2 regions of the Thioalkalivibrio sp. ARh3 genome follow, and region 1 is predicted to be linked to the other one. Evidence: predicted binding sites of a transcription regulator. Region 1 holds the regulator's gene; the other holds the start of a gene.
The links. The regulator sigma-54, encoded in region 1, starts transcription at its own class of promoters, with help from an activator protein. The targets are predictions, from matches to a motif close to TGGCANGNTNCNTGCTT.
Positions count from the first base shown of each region.

Region 2: the regulator sigma-54 is predicted to act here: its motif matches at 2,505-2,521, upstream of C995_RS0100855 (TorF family putative porin).

Region 1 covers NZ_KB897947.1:2,874-7,382, forward strand. Annotated here, with positions in the region: gene hprK (HPr(Ser) kinase/phosphatase) at 1-820, opposite strand, end outside; gene C995_RS0100030 (PTS sugar transporter subunit IIA) at 888-1,358, opposite strand; gene hpf (ribosome hibernation-promoting factor, HPF/YfiA family) at 1,363-1,701, opposite strand; gene C995_RS0100040 (RNA polymerase factor sigma-54) at 1,704-3,197, opposite strand; gene lptB (LPS export ABC transporter ATP-binding protein) at 3,271-4,032, opposite strand; gene lptA (lipopolysaccharide transport periplasmic protein LptA) at 4,050-4,509, opposite strand, start outside.
Region 2 covers NZ_KB897947.1:178,314-182,822, forward strand. Annotated here, with positions in the region: gene C995_RS0100845 (ammonium transporter) at 41-1,294, opposite strand; gene C995_RS0100850 (P-II family nitrogen regulator) at 1,332-1,670, opposite strand; gene C995_RS0100855 (TorF family putative porin) at 1,736-2,452, opposite strand; gene folB (dihydroneopterin aldolase) at 2,707-3,072, opposite strand; gene C995_RS0100865 (amidoligase family protein) at 3,184-4,176, shown strand; gene C995_RS0100870 (gamma-glutamyl-gamma-aminobutyrate hydrolase family protein) at 4,163-4,509, shown strand, end outside.

The DNA.
Region 1 (4,509 bases):
GGATGCGCAGTCCGAGGATGTCGATCTCCCCGCGGCGGCCGTTCAGGCGATCGTCCGGCACCGGCGAGGGCTCGCTGTGGTCGCGCAGGTCAATGATCAGCCGCAGGTACTTGCCGCCCTTGATCGCGGAGTCCCCGTACATGGCTCGGACGTTCAGCACCCCCAGCCCGCGCACCTCGAGCAGGTCCTGCAACAGGGCCGGGCAGTGTCCGCGCACGATATCCGGGGCAATGCGGGCGAACTCCGGTGCGTCGTCGGCAATCAGCCGGTGCCCACGCGAAATCAGTTCCAGCGCCACCTCGCTCTTGCCCACGCTGGAGGCCCCGCTGATCAGCACGCCGATCCCCAGGATCTCCATGAACACGCCATGGCGCACCTCGAAATGGGCCAGCCGCTGCTGCAGGAAGTAGCGCAACAGGGAAATGATCTCGTGACTGCTGGTAGAGGAGCACAGGATCAGCGGCAATTGCTCCTCGGGGACATGGGGCATCTCCGAGAACGGGCAGGTATCCTCGGCGAAGATCACCGCGGTCGTGCCCGTACGAGCCATCTCCAGGATCAGCTGCTCGCGTTGTGCATCGCTCAGCCGCGCGATATAGCGCGCCTCGAAATCGCCGATGACCTGGATGCGGTTCGGCCTTATCAGGTTGAGGTGTCCGGCCAGGGGCAGGTCGTCGCCATCACCGCCGACCAGATTGCGGTCGGGAGCGGCCTGCTCGCCGTGCACATAGCGCAGATCCAGACGATTGCCCATCGCCTGGATCAGGGCCTCAACAGTGATATCGCGCGCGATGCCGCCCTCCCCCAGTGCCTCGTTCATCCGTGAACCTCCGGAAGAGGTTGCGTCAGCTGTCGGGACAGAACAGACACGGTGGGGCGCCCCATGTTCAGGCGTCGCCGAAGGCCCGGGTCAGTTCACGCTCCATGACCTCCGCGTCACCGGCTCGCCGCAGGGAAGCGATATTGTCGGGCTGAGAAAGTCCGCGAGCCAGCTGCGCCAGAAGATCCAGGTGCTCGCTGGTCGCCGCCTCGGGCACCAGCAGCGCGATCAGGATGTCCACCGGCTCGTGATCCATGGCGTCGAAATCGACGCCCTGATCCAGTCGCAGGACTGCGACCCGGGGGGCATCGAGCTCGGCCAGACGCCCATGGGGGATGGCCACGCCGTGTCCCAGACCGGTGGAGCCAAGCTTCTCGCGGGCAGACAGGGCCTCGAAGATGGCCCCACTGGCCGGGCCGGCGGATTCCTCGCCGCCGACAGCCAGCAACTCGCCCAGGGTCTCGAGCGCCCGCTTCTGACTGGAACACTCGGGCTCCAGGCGAATACGGTCGCGGGTGATCAGCTCGGCAACGGTCATTACGCTACAGGGCCTGCTCGCGGTTGCGCTGGGCACCCTCGGCACGGTGGTGGTCCTTGACCTTTTCCTTGTGCTTGATCAACTGACGATCCACCTTGTCGATCAGGCCGTCAATCGCGGCGTACATGTCCTCGTGACTGGCTTCGGCATGAATGTGATTGCCGCTGACCTGGAGGTTTGCCTCCGCCTTGTTGTGCAGGTTCTGGTTCTTCTCGTGGGTCAGCACCACGTGCACGTCGATCACCTTGTCGAAGTGACGCTCCAGCTTCGCGAACTTTTCGTTCACGTAGTCGCGCAGGGCGTCGGTGATATCCACATGATGGCCGGTCAGGTTGATCTGCATGGTCAGGCTCCTTTTTGCTTGTTTCCACTCGGCATGCTCGCCATCTGCCGGCGTTCGCTGGAAGACGGGATATGCATGGCCTCGCGGTACTTGGCCACGGTGCGTCGGGCCACATTGATGCCCCGATCCGACAGGATCTGGGCCAGTTTTGCGTCGCTTAGAGGCTTGTTCGGCGTTTCGTCACCGATCAATTCCCGAATCATGGCACGGATTGCGGTCGCCGAGCATTCGCCGCCATCGGCGGTGCCAACATGACTGGAAAAGAAGTACTTGAACTCAAATACCCCGCGCGGGGTATGCATATATTTCTGCGTGGTCACCCGCGAGATGGTCGATTCGTGCATCTCCAGGGCCTCGGCGATGTCGCGCAGGATCAACGGCTGCATCGCGACCTCTCCATGCTCCAGAAAGCCCTGCTGTCGTTCCACGATGGCCTGGGCCACTCGCAGGAGGGTGTCGTTACGACTGTGCAGGCTCTTCAGGAACCAGCGTGCCTCCTGCAACTGATCGCGCATGAACGCGCTGTCACGGGCATCGGAGACCTGCCGCACCATACCCGCATAGAGATCGTTGATGCGAATGCGCGGCGCAATCTCCGGATTCAGGTCCACACGCCAGCCATCGCGGTCATGGCGGACGTAGACATCCGGCACGACGTATTCCGAACTGGGCTCGCTGATCTGGGCACCCGGACGCGGGTTGAGGGTGCGGATCAGGTCCAGCGCCCGCGCCAGCTCGTCCGGGTCGCGCACCCCGGACTGACGCTGCAGGGCCCGGTAGTCCCGCTTGGCCAGGCTCTCCATGCCATTTTCCAGGATGGCTCGAGCCGCGTCGCGCGCCGGGGCATCCGGCGCCAGATGGCCCAACTGGATCTCCAGGCACTCGCGCAGGTCCCGCGCGCCTACGCCCAGGGGATCGCACTGCTGAATCCAGTGCAGTACCGCCTCGACCTCGTCGACCCCCACGGGTTCGTCTTCGCCCTGACTGATCATCTCCGCCAGCGCCTCGAGCTCACCGTCCAGATAACCATCCGGAGTGATCGCGTCGATCAACGCCGCGCCGATCCGCTGGTCGCGCGGGGTCAGGTGGCTCAGATGCAACTGCCAGAGCAAGTGGTCCTGCAGGCCCTCGTCCTCGCCGTCGGAGGTATTCTCCAGCGGATCGCGGTCGTCCAGGCCGCGCGGACTCGGGGCGGGCTCGTAGATGTCGTCCCAGCGGCTGTCGGTACTCAGCTCCTCGGGGATCACGTCATCGCCGGCCGTGTCGGCCTGCATGCGATCCCCCTCGACCAACTCGCCCCCTTCCTCCGGACGCTCGGTCGGGGCTTCCTCGCCCTCGTCTTCCACCTGCTCGAGCATGGGGTTGCTTTCCAGCGCCTGCTGGATCTCCGCCTGCAACTCCAGCGTGGAAAGCTGCAGCAGGCGGATGGCCTGTTGCAGCTGCGGGGTCATCGTCAACGTCTGCCCCAGCTGCAGATTGAGCCCGGGCTTCAGCATCGCGGTTTCAGGTCCAAGGTGACCATCAGAATCATCTTAAAAGGAGTCGTAGGTCCATGTGCACCAAGGCGGTTCACAGCCGAAAGTTATCGCCAAGATACACCCGGCGCACCTGGGGGTCGTCCAGCAGTTCCTGCGGGGTACCCGCGCTCAGCATGCGACCCTCACTGAGAATATAGGCCCTGTCGCAGATTCTCAGGGTCTCGCGCACATTGTGATCGGAAATCAGCACGCCGATTCCACGTTCAGCCAGGTGCCCGATCACGGCCTGGATGTCGCCCACGGAAATCGGGTCCACGCCGGCGAACGGCTCGTCCAGGCAGATAAAGCGCGGATCACCGGCCAGCGCCCGGGCAATCTCCGCACGGCGACGCTCGCCCCCGGACAGGGCAATCCCCGGGCTGTGGCGCACCGTCTCCAGCTGGAACTCCTCGATCAGGGCATCGCCGATGCGACGACGCTCGTGGCGATCGAGCTCGCGCCGCAGCTCCAGTACCGCCTGCAGGTTGTCCCACACACTCAGCCGCCGGAAGATCGAGGCCTCCTGCGGCAGGTAGCCCAACCCGGCCCGGGCCCGCGCGTGAATCGGCGCCCGGGTGATGTCCCGGTCACCCAGCGTAATACGACCACGATTCGGTCGGATCAGGCCCACCAGGCTATAGAAACAGGTCGTCTTGCCCGCCCCGTTCGGGCCCAGCAGCCCCACCACCTCTCCCGGGGCCAGGTCGACATCGACACGATCCAGCACTGTACGCTTGCCATAGCGCTTGGTCAGTTCGCGCCCGGCCAGATACCCGGCCATTGGAGCCGGTTGGCCGCCGGCCGCCGCTGACATGCTGGAGTCCACCTCGGTCATTCGTCGTCTTCGCGGGGCTGAATCCTGATCCGCACACGCTCGTCATCGGTCTCGCCCCGCTCGGCCTCGATGATGTCGGTCTCCAGGTCGTAGACAATGCGCTTGCCACGCGCCTCCTCGGCCGCCGTGACCACATGCGCCTGATCGGTCAGGATCACCCGGTCCTCGTTCAGGAGGTAATCAATCCGCAGTGCGGTGGCGATGCGCATCTCGCCCGTCTCCGGATCCGGCGACTCGAGCCGCGCGGGCTCGCCGTGGGCCTCCATCTCGTAGGGGCGCCGGTCGCGGCTGCGCACATAGACCTTGTCCGCCTCCAGCGTCATGTCCCCACGGACCACCACCACATCGCCGGTATAGGTACTCACCCCCCGGCGGTCGTCCATCTCTGCGTGATCCGCTGTGATCTCCACGGGGAGGGGCTGCTGCTGGGCGATGACCGGCGAGATCAGCATCAGC
Region 2 (4,509 bases), 180 kb from region 1:
CCGAGCCAGCGGCCCGACCCCGGTTCAGGTTAACGCGGGTTTATTGCTTGCCGGTGAACTCCGGATAGGCCTCGAGGCCACACTCGGTGATGTCGGCACCCAGGTCCTCGTCCTCTTCGCTCAGGCGGATGCCCATTACCGCCTTCAGGATGGCCCAGACGATCAGGGAGGCCACGAAGACGAACACGAAGATGGACAGCAGACCCAGCAGCTGGGCGACGAAGGTCGCGTCCGGGTTGGACAGCAGCACCGCGAACACACCCCAGATACCGGCAGTACCGTGCGCGGAGATCGCGCCGACCGGGTCGTCGATCTTCAGCTTGTCCAGCGCGACGATCGAGAACACCACGATCACGCCACCGATGGCACCGATGATCATCGCCAGGAACGGGCTGGGCATCAGCGGCTCGGCGGTGATGGACACCAGACCCGCGACTGCACCGTTCAGCGCCATGGTCAGGTCGGCCTTGCCGAACACCAGACGGGTGGTAATCAGAGCGGCGACCACACCCCCGGCCGCAGCCAGGTTGGTGTTGGCGAACACGGCAGCCACGGCGTTGGCGGACTCGATGTCCGAGACCTTCAGCTCGGAACCGCCGTTGAAGCCGAACCAGCCCAGCCACAGGATCAGCACACCGAGGGTGGCCAGCGGCATGCTGGAGCCCGGGATCGCGTTGATCTGGCCGTCCTTGCCGTACTTGCCCTTGCGTGCCCCGAGGAGCAGCACGCCGGCCAGCGCCGCGGCGGCGCCCGTGAAGTGGACGATGCCGGAACCGGCGTAGTCGAGGTAGCCGATCTGGTCGAGGAAGCCCTCGCCCCAGCTCCAGAAGCCCTGGATCGGGTAGATGAAGCCGGTCAGCACGACCGCAAAGGCGAGGAAGGCCCACAGCTTCATCCGCTCGGCCACGGCACCCGAGACGATGGACATCGCGGTGGCCACGAACACGACCTGGAAGAAGAAGTCGGCACGATCGGAGTAGTAGATGTCGCCATTGCTACCCAGCACGTCACCCACCGCGTTATCGCCCGTGATCAGGAAGCCGATACTCGGGATCACGGAGCTCAGGCCATCGCCGTACATGATGTTGTAGCCGATCAGCATGTACATGATGCTCGCGATCGAATACAGGGCGATATTCTTGGTAGCGATTTCGGCGACACTTTTGGTGCGCACCATCCCGGCCTCGAGCATGGTAAAGCCCGCGGCCATCCACATCACCAGTGCACCGGCCACCAGAAAGTAAAATGTGTCCATCGCATAGGCGAGTTCGACGACTTGTTGTTCAATTTCCATGATTGAAATTCCTCATTCGATGGAAGAGGGAAAACCCTTAAAGGGCCTCCGGGCCGGTCTCGCCCGTGCGAATACGCACGACCTGCTCCACCGGGGTGATAAAGATCTTGCCGTCGCCGATCTTGCCCGTGCTGGCAGACTTGGAAATGGCCTCGACCACCTGATCGACCAGGTTTTCGTCGACAGCCACTTCCAGTTTCACCTTGGGCAGAAAATCGACCACGTATTCGGCACCGCGATAGAGCTCGGTATGGCCGCGCTGACGACCAAAACCCTTTACTTCGGTCATGGTCATGCCTTGCACGCCGATCTCCGAGATCGCCTCGCGAACATCATCAAGCTTGAACGGCTTGATCACGGCGGTAATCATCTTCATGTCGGACTCCTTGAGCGGGGCCGCCGAAAGGCGGGCCCGCGGTTACTTGAGGGTAAAAGCCGGGTCTAGAACGTCTTGGTCCAGCCCACCCAGGCACCAACGTCCTCGTCGGACTCGTCGACGTATTCGAGATTGAAGCTGAACTCGCCCCAGTCACCGGCATCGCGCGTGAGGCTCGCGGTGTAGTGGGTGTAGTTGTCGTTCTCGTTGGTGTCGTCGAAGGTCTGGCGACCGACCAGGAAGCCGGCGCTGTAGACATCCATGAACGGGATGTCGAGGCCGCCGTAGTAGTACGTATCCTTGCGCTCCAGGGCGGAGTCGGAGCTGTCGGTGACGACGTGCGCGATACCGCCGTACAAGCCGACGGGGCCAGTGTCGAAACTCAGTTCGCCGTAGATCTCGCCAAAGTCGGCGCTCAGGGATCCGCTGTCATCACGGGCATCGGGATAGGCGTAATAGAGGTAGCCGACGTCATAGCCAAAACCATTGTCGAACTCGTCGGCAAATCCGAGATAAAGATCCATCTCGTAGCTGGTGTCGTCACCAAAGTCGACATTGGAGAGCCAGGTACCGACGTAGAAACCGGACTCATGTTCGTAATCAATGCCACCCTGGATTGCGGCGCCATCGTCGGTCTCGGAAAAACCGCGGAAGTAGTAATTGGAGACCGCCCCGATGTTTACGGAAAGCTCCGCGGTGGCAGTCGAGGTAAAGGCCACACCGCCGGTGGATCCGACAGTGACGATGGCGGCGGCCAGTGCGGAACGAGTGAACTTCTTCATGTTGTGTTCTCCCAGTTGTGCAATCGAGTGTCGCGTAATCGACACCCGGTCCTTGCACGGGGCGTGCCATATCGGGAAAACGGAGCCAGATCGGCTTTTCACAACACCTGTTGCAGGCGAACGACGCCAGCACGCACAAGAGCGGTGCGCACTAAAAGTGCACACGCACCAAGATGGGTCAGGAAATGAGGAATCTGTGACCGGCCGCACGGCCGGAGTCGAGAGGAGCTAAGGCAGGAATCGAGGCGAAGGGATCAGGAGGAGGCCGGGAGGGTGCCGCGTTCGACCGCGATGCCGACTTCGGCCACACCGGCGACCGCGCCGGGCTTGCCCAGCTCGATGCGCACCCACGGAGTGCGAAACTCGGTCATCAGGGCCTCCGCGATCTCTTCGGCCAGGGACTCCAAAAGCGCGTGGGGTTCGCGCGTGACGATCGCGCGCACGGCATTCGCCACGGCCTCGTAATCGACCGTGTCCGTGATCTCGCCGGAGTGCGCGGCCACCCGCGTATCGGTAGCCAGCTCGATGTCGAAGCGCAGGGGGCGCCGGATGCGCTGCTCCCAGTCATAGACGCCGACGACGGCATCAATGCGCAGATCCTTGAGGTAGATTCGATCCATCCCGTACCTTCGCGGTCCGGCCGTGGCGGCCGGCGCCTATCGTACTGGCTTGCCCACAGCAGGTACACCGAACCGTTATCATGACGCGGCACCTCCCCGAGGACACCCTTGATGCCCGAGGCCTTTCACGAACTGCCCTGGCCCGACAATCCGGAAGGGGCACCCCGACGGGTGGGCGTGGAGATCGAGATGGCCGGCGTCTCCCTCGAGCGCATGGCCGAGGCGATCCGCGCGGAATTCGGCGGACAGGTGCACTGTGACAGTCCGTTCATTGCCCGGGTCTGCGATACGGAACAGGGCGACTTTCAGGTCGAGCTGGATGCCCGGGTACTGAAGGACCGGGCCTACCGCAGCCACCTGCGCCGCCTGGGGATCGAGCTCGACGACTCCGACGAGGCCGCGCTGGACCGCTGGCTGGCCGATGCCGCCGGGCGCCTCGTGCCGCACGAGATCGTCGCGCCACCGATGGCGGCCTCGACACTCCCGCGCCTGGACCGTGTACGCCACGCACTGCAGGAGGCCGGGGCGCTGGGCACCGAGCGATCGCTACTCTACGCGTTCGGGTTGCAGCTCAACATCGAGATACACAGCACCGATACTCAGTGGATCCTCGACGTCCTGCGGGCCTTCCTGCTGTTGTACGAGATGCTGGTGAATGCGGGCGCGATTGACCTGGCAAGACGGCTTTCCCCCTACATCCGCGCGTTCCCCGGTACTTTCGTGCGCGAGACCCTGGACCCTGATTTCGAGCCGGACCAGGGGCAACTGATCGACCATTACCTCGCGCACAACACCACGCGCAATCGTCCACTGGACATGCTGCCGCTGTTCGCAGAACTGGACCCGAAACGCATCGACGCCGCACCGGTGGAGCACGAACTGGTCAAGGCTCGACCCGCATTCCACTATCGCCTGCCCAACTGCGAGATCGACGACCCCGACTGGAGTCTGGCCCACCCGTTCAATGGCTGGGTCGAGGTCGAACGGCTGGCCGCGGACCGCGAACGCTTGCAGCGGATGAGCCGCGAATACCTGGAACGCCCCACCCAGGCGGTGGGCCGCTGGGCCGACGACTGGGCACGGAGGCTGCGTGGCTGGTTCTGAGCGCGGCACCACGACCTCGGCCGACCACCCGCAACCACGGCGACCTGTGATTGCCATCACCGGCCCTGACGAGGGGGGAGGCCCCGCCTGGCTGTTCACGGCACTGGCCGTCTGGCGCGCCGGCGGGCGCCCCCTGCGCGTACGTCCCGGCAAGCCGCGCCACCACCAAGCATTCGACGGGCTCGTGGTCGGGGGCGGAGCGGATGTCGACCCCGAACTCTACGGGGAATCACTGCCTCAGGGCCCGAAACCGGAGGCCATTCGCGGCGCAGAGCGTCGACTGTCCCAACGGCTGATCGGCTACCTGTTCTATCCCGCACTGTGGCTGCTGCG